2 regions of the Planomicrobium sp. MB-3u-38 genome follow, and region 2 is predicted to be linked to the other one. Evidence: riboswitches for the same ligand, from Rfam matches in the RefSeq annotation. Region 2 holds a riboswitch; the other holds the start of a gene.

Region 1 (7,767 bases), on a different contig from region 2:
TCGCGGCGTGCGTTCATGGCAGAACGCATGAAGTCAGCGTTTGTTACGCCAGAAATTTCACTCGGATATTGCATAGCCAGGAAAAGTCCTGCGCGCGCGCGTTCGTCAACTTCCATATCAAGAACATCTTCGCCATCCAATGTGATGGAACCAGAAGTCACTTCATATTTCGGGTGGCCCATGATAGCTGAAGCCAATGTTGATTTACCTGTACCGTTCGGACCCATGATTGCATGAATCTCGCTTGTATTAATAGTTAAGTTTACACCTTTTAAAATCTCTTTACCTTCGATTTCAACGTGTAAATCCTTGATGACCAAAGTTGACATGTAAATACCTCCATATAGTTAATGTTGAACGGATAACCATTCTTAATTAGTATCATTCTAATCTTAACCGATATCGACTGCTCTGGCAAATCATTAAACCAGGTTCTGCGGCTGCGGGAAAACAATTTAAAAATCAGTATTTCTAAAGTGAAAAGCGATTATTTACCCAAAAAAATAGTGTATTTCATTTTCAATGAAAGCCACATAATTGAGAATGGCTTTCAGTAAGTAAAATATTATGCGGCAGCTGCAATGCTGGCAGTATATTCAGTAAAGCATGGCATAGGTCCAAGCATAAGAAAAAGCCGATGCTAAACGCATCGGCTTCCTGTCAGTTTTCAACTGCTTATTTTATATATCACGGTGTACTTGACGCTCTAACTGAGAAACGATTCTTTGACTGTCATTATAATCCTGTTCTCTCCGTTGTTCCACTTCAATAATTTTTCCCGGATCGTTCTGATACTCATTGATTCCAAATCCATGTGCATTTCTAAATGCCTGTTCCATTTTCTCAGTATGCTCGATACCGTTTGACTCGATAATGAATCATTCCTTTCAGGTTATCTTTCAATATCAATTATACCCCAATGATTTAGCGCTAAACGTAATAAAGGGTAATTTGTCTGAAAATGGACCTATCGTCATAGTTTTTGGAAAATATAAGAAAAAGCCCGACATTTGCATGCCGGGCTCAAGGTTTTTCATTAGTTTACTTCATTTTGAATGCTTGAAGGAATCAATTCATATTCTTCAAGAATGGAATTGAAAATTTCGTCCGCTTCAGCAAATTTTTCATTGGCAGCTTCAAAAGAAGTTTCTTCTTCAGCCAACGCAGCTGCTTTCATATCGTAGGATTCAGAAATCATGCCAAGTGCTGACTGGATATCTTCTTCTTTATCGCTCAAAGCTTCCGGAATTTCGATTCCTTCAACAGCTTGTGAAGCTTCTTCTGCAGAACTTGCCGCCGCTTCTTTCAATGCTGTCAATTCGTCTCCCTCAGGCAGAATCTCTTCAGCCTGCTGCTGTTCAAATGTATTCAGATCGCCGTCCACTTCATTGATCGTGTTCGGGACTGCCATATAAAATCTCATCAATTCTTTTTTCACTTCTGCGTTATCTGTTGAAGCTGTTTCGCTGTTCGATGAATCCGTCTCTTTACTTGTATCACCGGATTCTTCAGAACTGCAGGCACCTAAAAAAAGCAAAGATGATAATCCAATTACTAATAATTTTTTCATGGTGTTTCCTCCTTATTCTCAATACTTTGATATATTAGCATAGCTTTACAGAAGAGTATAGAGAATAGGAAATAGCCGGAATGTACTGAATCAAAAAATAATTCTAAACTTTTCGTCCGCTTGTGAAACGATCTACGATATTGGCCAAAGCTCCATCACCCGTGACGTTTGCGGCTGTCCCGAAACTGTCTTGGGCCATATAGAGAGCGATCATTAAAGCGACCATTGTTTCATCGAACCCCAGCATGCTTTGCAATAAACCGATTGCCGCCATTACAGCTCCACCTGGTACCCCAGGAGCAGCGATCATCGTAACACCCAACATCAGGATGAATGGAAAGAACGATCCGAAATCAGGTGACTGTCCTGTTAAGAGGACTACACCGATCGCGCAGGAAACCAGAGTAATCGTACTCCCAGACAAATGGATAGTTGCAAACAACGGAACCGAAAAATCAGCTATGCGCTCATCTGCTCCTGTTTTTCGGGTTTGTCTCAATGTCACTGGAATCGTGGCTGCAGAAGACTGAGTGCCCAGTGCCGTGAAGTAGGCAGGCATCATTGTCTTAAGCAAGACAAAAGGATTCTTTTTCTTTAAAGTGCCGGCAGTACTGTACTGTAGCAACAGCATCAACCAATGCAGGATGATGATCAGGACAAAAACAATTCCGAACAGCGACAGGATTTCCATGACCGCTCCGCCGTATGCCATATTGGCGAAAATGCCGAAGATGTAAAAGGGCAATAGCGGAATTATGATGACAGAAATTGTTTTCTCGATAATAGCCTGAAATTCATCAAAAAAGGCAATCATGGTTTTGCTTCCTGTCGATGCCATTCCGATACCAAGCAGGAATGCCAAAATCAAAGCAGACATTACGCCAAATAATGGAGCCATTTCCAGATCGATAAAAGTTTGAGCCAGCGCATGTTCAGGATCATCAAGGCTTGTAAGTGCCCGCCCTTCCATGAATCCGGGCAAAACGAACATAGCCGCAACAAAAGCAAAAACTCCTGCAATTACGGTTGAGCTGTACGCGACAAGCGTTGAAATGCCAAGCAACTTGCCGGAACCTTTGCCCAATTTTGCGATCCCTGGTGCGATAAAACCCAGAATAATCAACGGCACAACAAAGTTCAGGAAATTACCGAAGATGGATGTGAATGTAGCAAAAATCCTCACGATGTTTTCCGTAGCGATGGAACCAATTAAAACTCCCAATACAATGGCCACAATAATTCTGGGCAATAAACCGAATTTAAACTTCACTGCATGTCCCCCCTATGTGTACAAATGTTTTTTTATTAATAGTTATCAAATTACCATAGTTGATGAAATAAGATAAGCTTTTCGAAAATACACGGAATATTAGATTAATTTACTATATCGAAATAATCATAGCTACTGGTTTGAACTTCCTAACTTTATGTATACTTTTTACCAAATCCTACATTAACAAGAAAAAGCATCCCGGAGGATGCTTTTAACCTGTTTGGATATGGAGCATGTAATTTACTGTCGTTTCTCTTAATCAACCGGGACTACAGATCCGCCCCACTCTTCTAGAATGAAATCCTGGATTTCTTCTGATTTAAGTGCCTCTACCAATGCTTGTACTGCTTCATTGTCTTCATCACCTGAACGGACCGCAATGATATTTACGTACGGTGAATCTGAATCTTCAAGTGCAATAGAATCTTCCTGCGGGTTGATGCCTGCGTCGATCGCATAGTTGGAGTTGATCAACACTGCATCACCTTCGCCCTGTTCATACATTTGCACCAATAATGCTGCTTCGTAATCTGTTTCAAATTGCAGATCTTTAGGGTTTTCAACAATATCGCTTACTTCAGCTTTTGTTTTATCGATGTCATCAGCCAACGTGATCAAGCCTTGTGCTTCCAACATGGAAAGGATACGCCCGTGGTCAGCCACTGAACTGCTCATTAAAATTGTCGCGCCTTCCGGAAGCTCTTCAAGTGAATCATATTCCTGGGAGTAGACGCCGATTGGTTCAATATGGATACCGCCGGCATTTGCAAAATCATAGCCGTGCTCTTCCATTTGAGATTCAAAGTAAGGGATATGCTGGAAATAGTTTGCATCGATTTCGCCTGAATCCAGATCTTCATTCGGGAAGATATAATCCTGGTACGTTTCGATCTCCAATTCGATTCCCTGTTCTTCAAGAATCGGCTGGACCTGTTCCAAAATTTCCGCGTGCGGCACATTTGATGCACCCACTTTGATCGTGCTTGTTTCGCCTTCTCCAGATCCGCCGTTGCTTGAGTCAGTGCCAGCTTCATTGCTGTCGCTGCCGCATCCTGCTAAAGCTAATGTTGCCAATAAAGTTCCTGTAAGTAGTTTTTTCATAGTGTGTAGTCTCCCTTTTCTCTGTAGTTGTATTTCTTATGTCAACGAAATTTCCGTTATCAACGTTTGTCTGCTTTTTTGGTTAATGCGTCACCTATAAACTGGATGATAAATACGATGATCAGAATTAGAATGGTTGCCATCAATACGACATCAGGACGGCTGCGCTGAAAACCATCCAGGAATGCAAGCGTTCCGAGTCCGCCGGCACCGATGACGCCAGCCATAGCTGTATAACCGACCAAAGCAATCGAAGTGACTGTAATCCCTGAGATCAAAGCAGGTTTTGATTCCGGCAACAGGACTTTACGGATAATGGTGCCTGTTGTTGCTCCCATTGAACGAGCTGCTTCAATGACGCCTTTATCGATTTCCTGGAAAGCGATGAGTACCAGACGCGCATAAAACGGCGCCGCACCTATAATCAGTGCCGGAAGTGCAGCGTTCGGTCCACGAATCGTGCCGATCAGGAAGCTTGTAAAAGGAATCAGCAAAATGATCAGGATGATGAATGGTATGGAGCGGAAAACGTTCACGAATACCCCAGTGAGCCAGTTAACGATTTTATTCGCCCATAATTGCTTTGGCGCTGTCAGAAATAAAATGATGCCAAGTACAAGTCCGATGATGAACGTAAATAATGTCGACATTGCTGTCATATAGATTGTTTCAAGTGTCGCTTCCCACATCTTGTCCCAGTCGACATTCGGAAATAATGACTCAATCATTTGCCATCACCTCCGCCTGTACATTTTCCTGATTGAGAAAGTCGAGGGCCTGACGGATATCAGCGTCCGTGCCTTTAAACTGTAAAATCAATGTTCCATATGCTCCCCGCTGTGTATGTGATACTTTCCCTTGGACAATATTGACTTCCACAGGGAACTTCCGGATCAGCTGTGTCAAGATCGGCTGCTCTGCCTGTTCGCCAACAAACACCAACTTCACCAATTCGCCTGTCGGATACAATTCACGCAAATGCTTGATGGTTTCGCTCGAATCCTCCGACTCTGTGACTTGAGCCACGAAGCGTTTGGTGATTTCCTGCTTCGGCGTCTGGAAAATCTCAAGTACGTCACCGAGTTCCACTACTTTGCCGCCTTCCATCACTGCCACACGATGGCAGATTTTCCGGATTACATGCATTTCGTGAGTAATCAGCACAATAGTTAAGCCGAGCCGTTTATTGATATCAACCAATAAGTCCAAAATAGCGTCGGTTGTTTCCGGATCCAGAGCTGAAGTGGCTTCATCGCACAGCAGCACTTCAGGATCGTTTGCCAATGCGCGGGCAATACCGACGCGCTGCTTCTGTCCACCGGACAATTGTGAAGGATAAGCATTTTCACGGCCTGCCAAGCCTACCAATTCAACGAGTTCCTTTACCTTTTCCACTCTCTTAGCTTTTGGAACCCCGGCGATCTCCAGCGGAAATTCAATATTTTCCTGCACTGTACGGGACCATAGTAGATTGAAATGCTGAAATATCATACTAACTTTTTGGCGTGCCTTACGCAATTCGGCGCCTTTAATATCGGTTATTTTCTGACCGTTGATGTCGACAGTACCTGAAGTCGGTTTTTCCAGACCGTTCAGTATGCGGATCAACGTACTCTTGCCTGCACCGCTGTAGCCGATGATCCCGAAAATTTCCCCATCGGCAATGGTCAGATTAACGTCATCTACAGCTGTCAATGCAGTCTTGCCGACATCAAATGTCTTCGTCAATTGCTTTAACTCAATCATTGCTACACTCTCCCACTTCAAAATAAAAAACCCTTCCGCTCAGAAATGAGCAGAAGGGCACACGCAAAAATATATACGTCAACCGTTCTCTCATCTTCCAAAGCTTTCGCTTTGTGTGACTTGGCACCATTTCATTTTCATGACGGTTGCCGGGCTTCACAGGGCACTTCCCTCCACCACTCTTTATAAGAGTTACGTTATTAAGTTTGTTGTTCAGGATATTAATTTATCACGGCTTGTTTTATACGTCAACAATTTTTAACTTTTCATAAATATAAGGTACGGAATGGAAGGCATACACCTTTTCTTTCAGCTTGCCGTTTTCTGTGATCAACAGGCATGGCACGCTTTCGACTTCATATAAAGAAGCAATTTCCTGCACATAATTCAAGTTAGCCTTGCCGATAGACAAATCCGGCATCGCAGCGACAACTACTTCGAGCATTTTCGAAGCCAGCTGGCAAGTCCCGCACATAGGCGTATAAAGGTAATAAGCCGCCAGCTTATTGGTGTTTTTGGCTTTGCTCCATTCTTTATGGTTCCATTCTTTCATATATCTTCATCCTTCGGCTAATAGGTTATTGACCCGGATATTTGCTGCAATCAGAACATCCGTCAGTATACGGAGAGGCGTGGTGGCCACTTCCTTATAGCTCCGGTCGATATAAAAATGCCGGGCTTCCGGAAACTCACGTTTCACCAATTTCCTCAGCTTTTCACCTGATTTATCTGCATCGACCAATACGATGATATCCTGTCCTTCAAAAGGCAGCAACAGTTCTTCAAGCCTTGTAGCACTTACTGTGCCATTTGTGCAAAGAATGGTCACGTTCTCCGCAATGAGCGGCGCAATCCTGTTCTTATCCGATATCCCTTCAACTACGATCACTTTGTCCATTATCCAACACCCCGCTGATTAATTGGAATAGAGAGCATGTTGATATCTATTTATATTATATACCCGTTTCACGCGAATCAATTGATTTGCCTGGCGTTGCTATTACAGAGACGGAGAAGGATTGATGAATAATAAAAACTTATAAAAAAAAGCGCCGAAAAACAGGCGCTTACTGGAACTTACTCGTTTGTCATTTCTTTGTATTGGTCAGCATCCATCAATTCGTTCACTTCATCTTCAGAAGGAGCTTCGATGACTACCATCCATGCTTGCTCGTATGGAGATTCGTTAACGAATTCCGGGCTGTCTTCAAGTTCAGAGTTGACTTCAACCACTTTACCGCTGACTGGAGCGTAAAGTTCCGATACCGTTTTAACAGACTCAACGCTGCCGAATGGTTCGTTTTTCTTCAGTTCGTCGCCGACTTGCGGCAATTCGACGAATACGATGTCACCAAGTTCAGCCTGTGCGAAATGAGTGATGCCAATGCGTGCTTTACCATCTTCAAGTTTTACCCATTCATGTTCTTTTGAATAACGAAGTTCTTGTGGTGTGCTCATCCAAACGCCTCCAAAATATGTAGTAGCTTCAATTTCAGTTTGACATATTACCTGACCAATTACAAGATTGCACATTGCTTAAGACCAGGTATTTTTATAAGTCTCTTCCTTGAACCCAAGCGTCGCCATTTGACCGTCCCATGCAATCGGGCGCTTGACCAGCATGCCGTTTGAAGCAAGCAGCGTCAGCTTTTCATCTTCGGACATTTCAGGGAGCCTATCCTTCAATTGAAGTTCACGGTACTGCTGGCCGCTCGTATTGAAAAACTTCTTCAAATCGATTCCGCTGGCATCCACCATCTTTTTCAACTCATCCTTTGTAGGCGGGTTATCAACAATATGTATTTCCTTGAAGTCCACCCCGTTCGCGGTCAACCACTTTTTCGCTTTCTGGCAAGTGCTGCATTTCGGGTACCAATAAAAATCCACCATATTTAAAACCTCCTTCTTATGACCATTCTAGCAAAGCTCTGCTATACCGGCGAATAAAAAAGAGCCGCCAAAAGTTGGCGGCCCTTCATAAGATCTTTTAAACTACGTATTTTTCAACATCGATCAACTTAACAGCAGCTTCGCGTTTTTTAGCGATGACATTGTATGGAGTTGAACGAGTCAATTT
Region 2 (7,767 bases):
GCAGCCGCATAGACGGTATTTGCCAAAGCGGCTTGCTGGCGGCCTTGTTTCTGGTTGGCGTGGTTGAATATATTCAGCAGTTCCGGATGTGCTTCAAACATATTTTTGTAGAATACAGTTGTAATGGCGGTTCCGTGTTCTTCCAATACAGGGACAGTGGATTTGATGATTGCTTTTGTTTCTGTTGATAACATTTCAATCTCTCCTTTTGTTTTCTATAGTTTGACTATAAACCCATTCCACCTTTAAAGATATATTAAAAATACTTCTTTAATATTTTGGACACATTTGCTTTCACAGAAAAGACACATGAATAAAGCTGCTTTATTCTGCAGGCAGCTTCCTGTGTGAGTTTATTGCTTTTTGTCAGAATCAATTTCTTTCTTGTGACCTTTCCAATCGTTATAATAGATGTGCAGGGAAGGTGAAGATGATGAGGTTAACAATGTATACCGATTTCTCATTGCGTGTATTGATTTACCTTGGTGCCAAAGATCAGGATAAATTGACAACGATACAGGAAATTTCGGACGCTTATAATATATCGAAGAACCATTTGATGAAAGTGACTTTTGAACTTGGAAAAGCCGGCTTCATTCAAACCGTGAGAGGACGGGGCGGAGGCATACGTTTGGCGGATCTTCCTGAAAACATCAATGTAGGAACAGTCGTAAGGAAAATGGAAGACGACTTCCACCTTGTTGAATGTTTTGACAGAGAGCATAACCGTTGTCCGATTGCTCCAGTTTGTGGTCTGCGCGGTGTCTTGGGCAAAGCGCTTCATGCATATTTGGCCGTACTCGACGAATATACACTGGAAGATCTTCTTTTCAACAGGGAAGGCCTGCGGGAAATTTTGCAGCCCATATAAAAAAGCGGCTCATGAATTTGAGCCGCTTTTACTTATTAGAGTTCAATATTTTGTGGTTCTTGCCCTTTTTTATTCATGAGACGCATGCGCGTCGGTTTAATGGCGATGAATAATAAATTCGGGTCATCGGGACCGCTGAACCAGCCGGACAGATGCTCATTCCATAATTCTTCCAAAAGCTGTTGGTCATCATGTTCAGACATCTCGCCCTCAATTTCAAGGAACGTGTCGCCTACACCATCACCTTCATATCCGAGTAAAACATGGGCGTGTGGATTTTTTTCGAGTTCATCGACCTTCTGCGTTTTTTTGCTGGTTACCGTATACAAAGTGAATTCCTCATTAAAGAAAGTCATGTAACGGGAATGGGGCTTGTTTTCGTTGATGGTTGCAAGCACCCCTACGTAATTTTCATCTAAAATCTTTAAAGCGGCTTCTTTCAACTCTTGCTGATTCATGAAATCACTCCTTTTAAATTTCTTATTCCTTTTTAAACTTCGGGTAAACATAGAGAAGATCCGTTAGTGCAACGGATCTTCTGCTTTTTGCTGTATTTGGCTTTTCAGGGAATGAAGGATTAAGATCCTGAAAATTTATCTTCGCTGGAAGAATCGCTTTTCGTTTCACGCGGATTTTTTTCTTCCTGCTGTTCCTGTTTAAGATCTTCCAAAGGAATGGTGTCAACATTCATTTCTTCTTCATGCATTTCGGATAGTGATTCTTTATCAGTTTTCGATTGTTCCGGATTGTCCATCGGAGCGCCCGTTCTTTCTTTGCGGTCATCTTCAGTAAAATGTTTTTTATCTGACATAATGGAACACCTCTTTCAGTTGGTCTTAACAATGTATTCCTGTTATTAAAACATTTAAAACATTGAGCAACTGTTTCAGAAAGTTTATAATCATTGGTCCCGGCACTAAGTGCTTTGGACTAAAGATGTTTAATTATATGGTAAAATAGAATCATTGGACGAGAGGAGTTTTTATATGGATACACAAGCTTCCATCAATGTGGGGGGACTGAGTTTTGAATGGGATCTCGAAAAAGGCAAATTCTTATTCGAAGGTCAGGATTCTGTCCTTTTTTGGACTTCCACAGCGATGAAAATGTTTTTTGATACGATAGAAGAAATAGCGGGGGAAGATGCAGCGGAAGTCGTAATGGAAACGACCGGATATCGTCAGGGAATAGTAGTGGGCGATTATTTTTCCGAAATGCAGAATGTGGAAATCGCAGAAGCGGCAGCATTGATTACCAATACATATGCCTCAGCGGGTTGGGGAGTAGCGGAGACGCGAAAGCTGAAAATCGAACAGAAGACAGTGGAGGTCCACTTGAAAGACAGCTGGGAGCATGCCATTAATATCGCCCAGCATAAAAAGGTCGGCGGAAGATTCCTTCCAGCCCATTACGCCGGAATTTTCACCAAGCTTTTTGGTGAAAATATATGGTATGACGTAGAGCATTTTCAATTGGAAGGTTTCAATGAAACGGTCATCCGCTATTTTCCTTCCGATGAAACCATAGAAGAAAACATTCACAGATTGGCACGTTCTAAAGAAGCGAAGCAAATCCGGCATCTGCAAAATCTGGTGGATGAAAAGACAGCTGAATTGACCATGCTGGTCAAAGAATTATCTTCACCGATCATTCCGGTGCTGGATGGCATTGTAGTGGTGCCGCTGCTTGGAACATATGATGAGGAACGGGCAGAGGAGCTGTTGATCAAAACATTGCAGAACCTGCCGACGCATAAAGCGAAGTATCTGGTTCTTGATCTGACCGGCCTGAACAATAATTTTACGCAGCAAGCTGCCGCGCTGATCGAAAAGCTCGGAGCCACAGCCGGACTCATCGGAACAGAAACGATCCTGGTGGGGATTTCACCCAAAATGAGCATGGTGATTTCTGAAAGTGGAATTGAAATTTCTAAATTCGATTGCTTCCAGACCCTGCAGCACGGCATTCATTTCGCATTGGCACAGAACGGAAGAAGCATAATATAGGAAAAGCGGAAACGGCCGTTCAGCTCGGACAAGCGTAAGACGATCTGGCGAAGCGGCATGTTCACAGCCGCATAGCCAGAGTGGCTTACGACTCGAGGAGCTGGCCGTTGAAGTCTGGACAGAAATTAGCTCCTTTTGAAGCCTGCTCAGATATTGGAAGTATAATTTCTTAACCCATAAGAAAAGCGCCCTAAAGTTCAGGGCGCTTTTTCTTGTTTATTTTTGTGTTTTAATGATTTCAACGATTAATTTAGTGGCCTTTTCCATATTCTCAGCGGATATGAATTCGTATTTGCCATGATAATTTTCTCCGCCAGTAAAAATATTCGGCGTCGGCATTCCCATATAGGAAAGCTGGGAGCCATCAGTGCCGCCGCGGACAGGTACGATGTTTGGCTCAATACCAAGTGTTTTCATGGCATTTTCAGCAGCGTCTACAATATGCATGACCGGCTCGATTTTTTCTCTCATATTGTAATACTGGTCTTCCAATTCCAGTGTCAGTGCTTCTGCGCCATATTGTTCCTGCAATTTTTCGGCTGTCTGCTGCATGTGCGATTTTTTCGCTTCGAATTTTCCTTTATCGAAGTCTCGGATGATATAACTCAATACCGCTTGTTCCACGTCACCTTTAAAGCTGTTCAAATGAATGAATCCTTCGTAGCTTTCCGTCTTTTCAGGAACTTCATTTTCAGGCATGGCATTCTGGAATTGGATGGCGATGGTGGAAGCATTGACCATCTTGTCCTTTGCAGACCCTGGGTGGACACTTTTTCCTTGGACAGTCAGTTTTCCTGCTGCGGCATTAAAGCTTTCGTATTGAAGTTCACCCAGCGGACCGCCGTCCATCGTATAGGCGTATTTGGCGCCGAAGCGTTCAACATCAAACTTATGGGGGCCGCGTCCGATTTCCTCATCCGGTGTAAAAGCGACGCGGATTTTGCCGTGTTCGATTTCAGGATGCTGGACGAGATACTCCATCGCTGTCATTATTTCAGCGACACCGGCTTTATTGTCAGCGCCGAGAAGAGTCGTGCCGTCTGTCGTAATCAGTGTATGGCCGACATAATTCTGCAGATCCGGAAAATCTTTGACTGTCATCGCAACTGAATCACTGAGTGGAATATCTTTTCCATCATAATTATCGATGCGCTGCGGATTGACGTTTTTGCCTGTAAAGTCAGTAGCCGTATCGACGTGGGCAAGAAAGCCGATTACCGGAAGCTCTTTATCTGAAGTGGCTGGAAGCGTGCCGAAAAGATAGCCGTGATCGTCCATTGAGACTTCTTCCAGGCCGATTTCATTCATTTCCTTTTCCAATTCATGCAGCAGATCCCACTGCCCGGGAGTGGATGGTGTTTCATGGTTTTCAAAATTGGATTGCGTATCTATTTTTGCATAGCGGATCAATCGTTCGATCAAGGTTTCAATCATGTATAAAGACCTCCTGGAGTATGTACTGGCTCTATTTTACCACGAATGAAAAGAATAGAGGAAATCTGAAAAAGCTGCCGGCCCCAATTCGGGATCGGCAGCAATTTTCTTTTGTCCAATCTCCAGAGCTTAACGGGCGCTTGCGCTTTTCTTCCGCAATACAGCTGAGACCTTGTTTTCGGTGCCGTCTTTTATGCGGCGGATATTTTCGAGATGCTTCAAAAACGCCATCGCAATCAAGGCAAGTGCTATAACATATGGCCAAAAGCCGTCTGCCGGCCAGAAGGCGATCAGAAGAAAAACGGCATATAAAGCAAGTACGCCAATGACCAGGTAATTGGTCGCTAGGGCGATCACTATAAGCAGAGCGAGACCGAGCAGTCCAAGTTGCCAGTCGAGTGCGATCATGACCCCGATAACAGCGGCGGTGCCTTTGCCGCCATTGAACTTCATATAGAAGGGGAAGTTATGGCCAAGCACTACCCCGGCCGCGATAAAGAATAAAATCGCCCATACTGTCTCAGCAGGCAGACTGCTGTTTCCCAAAAACAACCGCATCGCGAGAACTGCCGCAAATCCTTTGAAAATATCAAGAAATGCGACCAGTGCCCCGTACTTCCAGCCAAGAACGATTGCCGCATTGGATGCGCCGGAGTTTTTGACGCCTGCTGACTTGATGTTGGTGCCGGATAATAATTGCGCGACAAGGGAGCCGTGAAGGCAACCGATCAAATAACCTGCTATAAGTGCGGAAAAAATCCAGAGAGTCATAATTTACCCCTGCCTTTCTTAAATAGTAAACGTATGAACGGAGATAAAGTTTCAAAATTATCCGACAAGCTCCTTGACAAAATATCGTATCATTATTTATACTTCTCAACAAGATGGAAAACTGAATCTGAATACTCTTATCAAGAGTGGCGGAGGGACTAGGCCCTGCGATGCCCGGCAACCACCAAGCAACCCAGCTTGGAAAGGTGCTAATTCCTACAGACTGGAACGACAGTCTGGCAGATGAGAGGAGGAAACTCCGTGTATAACGGCCCTCTTCTAATTAGAAGGGGGCCTTTTTCTATTCCCTCATCTACATTAAGATCCATCTACTAAAATTAATGGAGGAATGAAAAATGACAAAATTCAAAGCAGAAACAAACTTACTTCACGGAGGCCAGCAGCCGGATCCGGTGACAGGCTCAAGGGCGGTTCCCATCCATAAAACGACATCATATGTATTCCGTGACACTGAACATGCGCAGAATCTGTTCGGATTGAAAGAGGCAGGAAATATTTACTCACGCATCATGAATCCGACGGTGGATGTATTTGAACAGCGTGTTGCGCTTCTTGAAGGCGGGACAGCGGCAGTTGCCCTGTCTTCGGGAATGGCGGCTATCGCGTTTTCAATCCTGAATATCGCGGAAGCGGGGGATGAAGTTGTTGCCGACAGCAATCTTTATGGGGGCACGTATAACTTATTCGCCAACACGCTGCCGCGTTACGGCATCACTGTCAAATTCATCGACGGCGCTGACCCTGAAAATTTCCGTTCGGCTGTAACCGACCGGACGAAAGCTTTCTTCGGCGAAACAATCGGCAATCCGAGCCTGAATGTATTCGATGTGGAGAAGGTTGCAGCAATTGCGCATGAATTCAATATTCCTTTATTGATTGATAATACATTCGCGTCTCCATACGGCAGCAATCCGATCGCGTTTGGAGCGGATGTTGTCATCCATTCAGCAACCAAATGGATTGGCGGCCACGGCACAACGATCGGCGGTATCGCGGTGGATGGCGGCAAGTTCAATTGGAATCATGAAAGATTTCCGAATTACACAGAGCCTGACGACAGCTACCACGGCATCCGCTATGGAATAGACTCGGAAGGCGCGTCATTTGCAACCAAATTGCGCGTTCAATTATTGCGTGATTTTGGCCCATCGCTCAGCCCGGACAGTGCCCACGCATTTTTACAGGGGCTGGAAACATTGCATTTGCGTCTGCCGAAACACAGCAGCAACGCGGGAATCATCGCTGACTACCTTAAAAATCACCCGCAGGTCGAATGGGTGAATTATATCGGCTTCGAAGATCATCCGTCTCACGGCTTAGCGAAAAAATATTTGAAAGATACATTCGGTTCCATCGTGAACTTCGGCATCAAGGGCGGCAGGGAAGCAGGCCGGAAAGTGATCGATGGTGTCGGTTTATGGTCTCATGTGGCGAATGTCGGGGATGCCAAATCACTGATCATCCATCCAGCTTCCACAACGCATCAGCAATTAAGCGCGGAAGGATTGGAGCAGTCGGGCGTCACTGAGGAACTGATCCGCTTGTCGGTCGGCCTGGAAAATCCTGAAGATTTGATTGCTGATCTGGAACAGGCTATTAAAGCGGCGGCAGTCCAGGAAGTATAGGAGGAGAAACAATGGGGAAAGTATCCATCGGAAGCTTGGTTTTGGAATCCGGTCAAGTGCTGGAAAGAGTTGAATTGGCATATGAGCGATGCGGAAATCCTTCCGGCCCGGTCATCCTGGTTTGCCATGCATTGACCGGAGACCAGCATGCGGTCGGCAGTGAAGAAAATCCCGGGTGGTGGAGTGGCTTGGCCGGTCCTGGCAAAGCTTTGGATAGCGCCGAATTCCAGATAATCACTTTCAATGTGCTGGGTGGCTGCAATGGATCCACAGGTCCACTCTCCTTGAATCCGGTTACCGGCAAAACGTATCGATCAGATTTCCCGTTGCTGACCATAAAGGATATGGTGCATGCCGAATATCTGGCATTAAAAAAATTGGGCATCGCCAAACTGAAAGCTGTAATCGGTGGTTCGCTCGGCGGCATGAAAGCACTCCAATGGGGTGCGCTTTATCCGTACTTCACGGAATCCATCATTCCGCTCGCTGTGACCCCGTCTTTCAGCGGGTATGCATTAGCGTTCAACCACTTGGCAATCCAGGCTATCGAGAATGACCCCGTATTCCGAAACGGCTATTACGAAGGTTCCTCTGATTTTAAAGGATTTCATTTGGCAAGAACTGTCGGCATGATCAGTTACAGGAGCGGGAAACTGTTCAATGACCGTTTCGGACGCTCCGCAAATGAAAAAAAATTTGAAGTCGAAGCTTATTTGGATTATCAGGGACAGAAGCTGGCGCGGCGGTTCGACGCCAATAGCTACCTGATTTTGCTGAAAGCCATGAATAGCCATGATGTGGAGCAACAAAGAATAAGCGTACCGATATTTTCTGTTTCGTATACTAATGATTTGCTTTATCCCGCAGATCTTATGATTCCTTGGCTGGAAGAGCAGGAAGAGGCCAAGTGGAAAATTGTTGATACTGATTTCGGGCATGATGGATTTTTAACGGAGTTCGGGAAGTGGAGCGGAGCTGTACGGGAATTTTTACACGAAGATCAGCGGGTAAGAGCCGCACGATAATAAATGGAACAAGA

Evidence for each region. A riboswitch is a leader RNA that binds a small molecule or an ion and turns the genes downstream of it on or off. The one in region 2 is predicted to bind S-adenosylmethionine.
Region 1: it holds a riboswitch for S-adenosylmethionine, as region 2 does, so the genes downstream of both, CXF70_RS14865 (methionine ABC transporter ATP-binding protein) here and CXF70_RS07065 (O-acetylhomoserine aminocarboxypropyltransferase/cysteine synthase family protein) in region 2, are expected to answer to the same signal.

Annotation. Positions count from the first base shown of each region.
Region 1 covers NZ_PJBO01000071.1:124,307-132,073, reverse strand. The annotation lists gene sufC (Fe-S cluster assembly ATPase SufC) at 1-335, opposite strand, end outside; gene CXF70_RS18600 (YuzK family famiily protein) at 681-839, opposite strand; gene CXF70_RS14885 (hypothetical protein) at 1,037-1,570, opposite strand; gene CXF70_RS14880 (dicarboxylate/amino acid:cation symporter) at 1,674-2,840, opposite strand; gene CXF70_RS14875 (MetQ/NlpA family ABC transporter substrate-binding protein) at 3,099-3,944, opposite strand; gene CXF70_RS14870 (methionine ABC transporter permease) at 4,004-4,672, opposite strand; gene CXF70_RS14865 (methionine ABC transporter ATP-binding protein) at 4,665-5,690, opposite strand; SAM riboswitch class I at 5,778-5,882, opposite strand; gene CXF70_RS14860 (thioredoxin family protein) at 5,932-6,243, opposite strand; gene CXF70_RS14855 (toprim domain-containing protein) at 6,250-6,588, opposite strand; gene gcvH (glycine cleavage system protein GcvH) at 6,768-7,148, opposite strand; gene CXF70_RS14845 (arsenate reductase family protein) at 7,227-7,580, opposite strand; gene CXF70_RS14840 (acyl-CoA dehydrogenase family protein) at 7,678-7,767, opposite strand, start outside.
Region 2 covers NZ_PJBO01000023.1:61,312-69,078, forward strand. The annotation lists gene hmpA (NO-inducible flavohemoprotein) at 1-194, opposite strand, end outside; gene CXF70_RS07035 (RrF2 family transcriptional regulator) at 434-871, shown strand; gene CXF70_RS07040 (pyridoxamine 5'-phosphate oxidase family protein) at 907-1,329, opposite strand; gene CXF70_RS07045 (hypothetical protein) at 1,449-1,682, opposite strand; gene CXF70_RS07050 (STAS domain-containing protein) at 1,858-2,877, shown strand; gene pepT (peptidase T) at 3,094-4,311, opposite strand; gene CXF70_RS07060 (glycerol-3-phosphate acyltransferase) at 4,441-5,082, opposite strand; SAM riboswitch class I at 5,217-5,332, shown strand; gene CXF70_RS07065 (O-acetylhomoserine aminocarboxypropyltransferase/cysteine synthase family protein) at 5,439-6,728, shown strand; gene metX (homoserine O-acetyltransferase MetX) at 6,740-7,753, shown strand.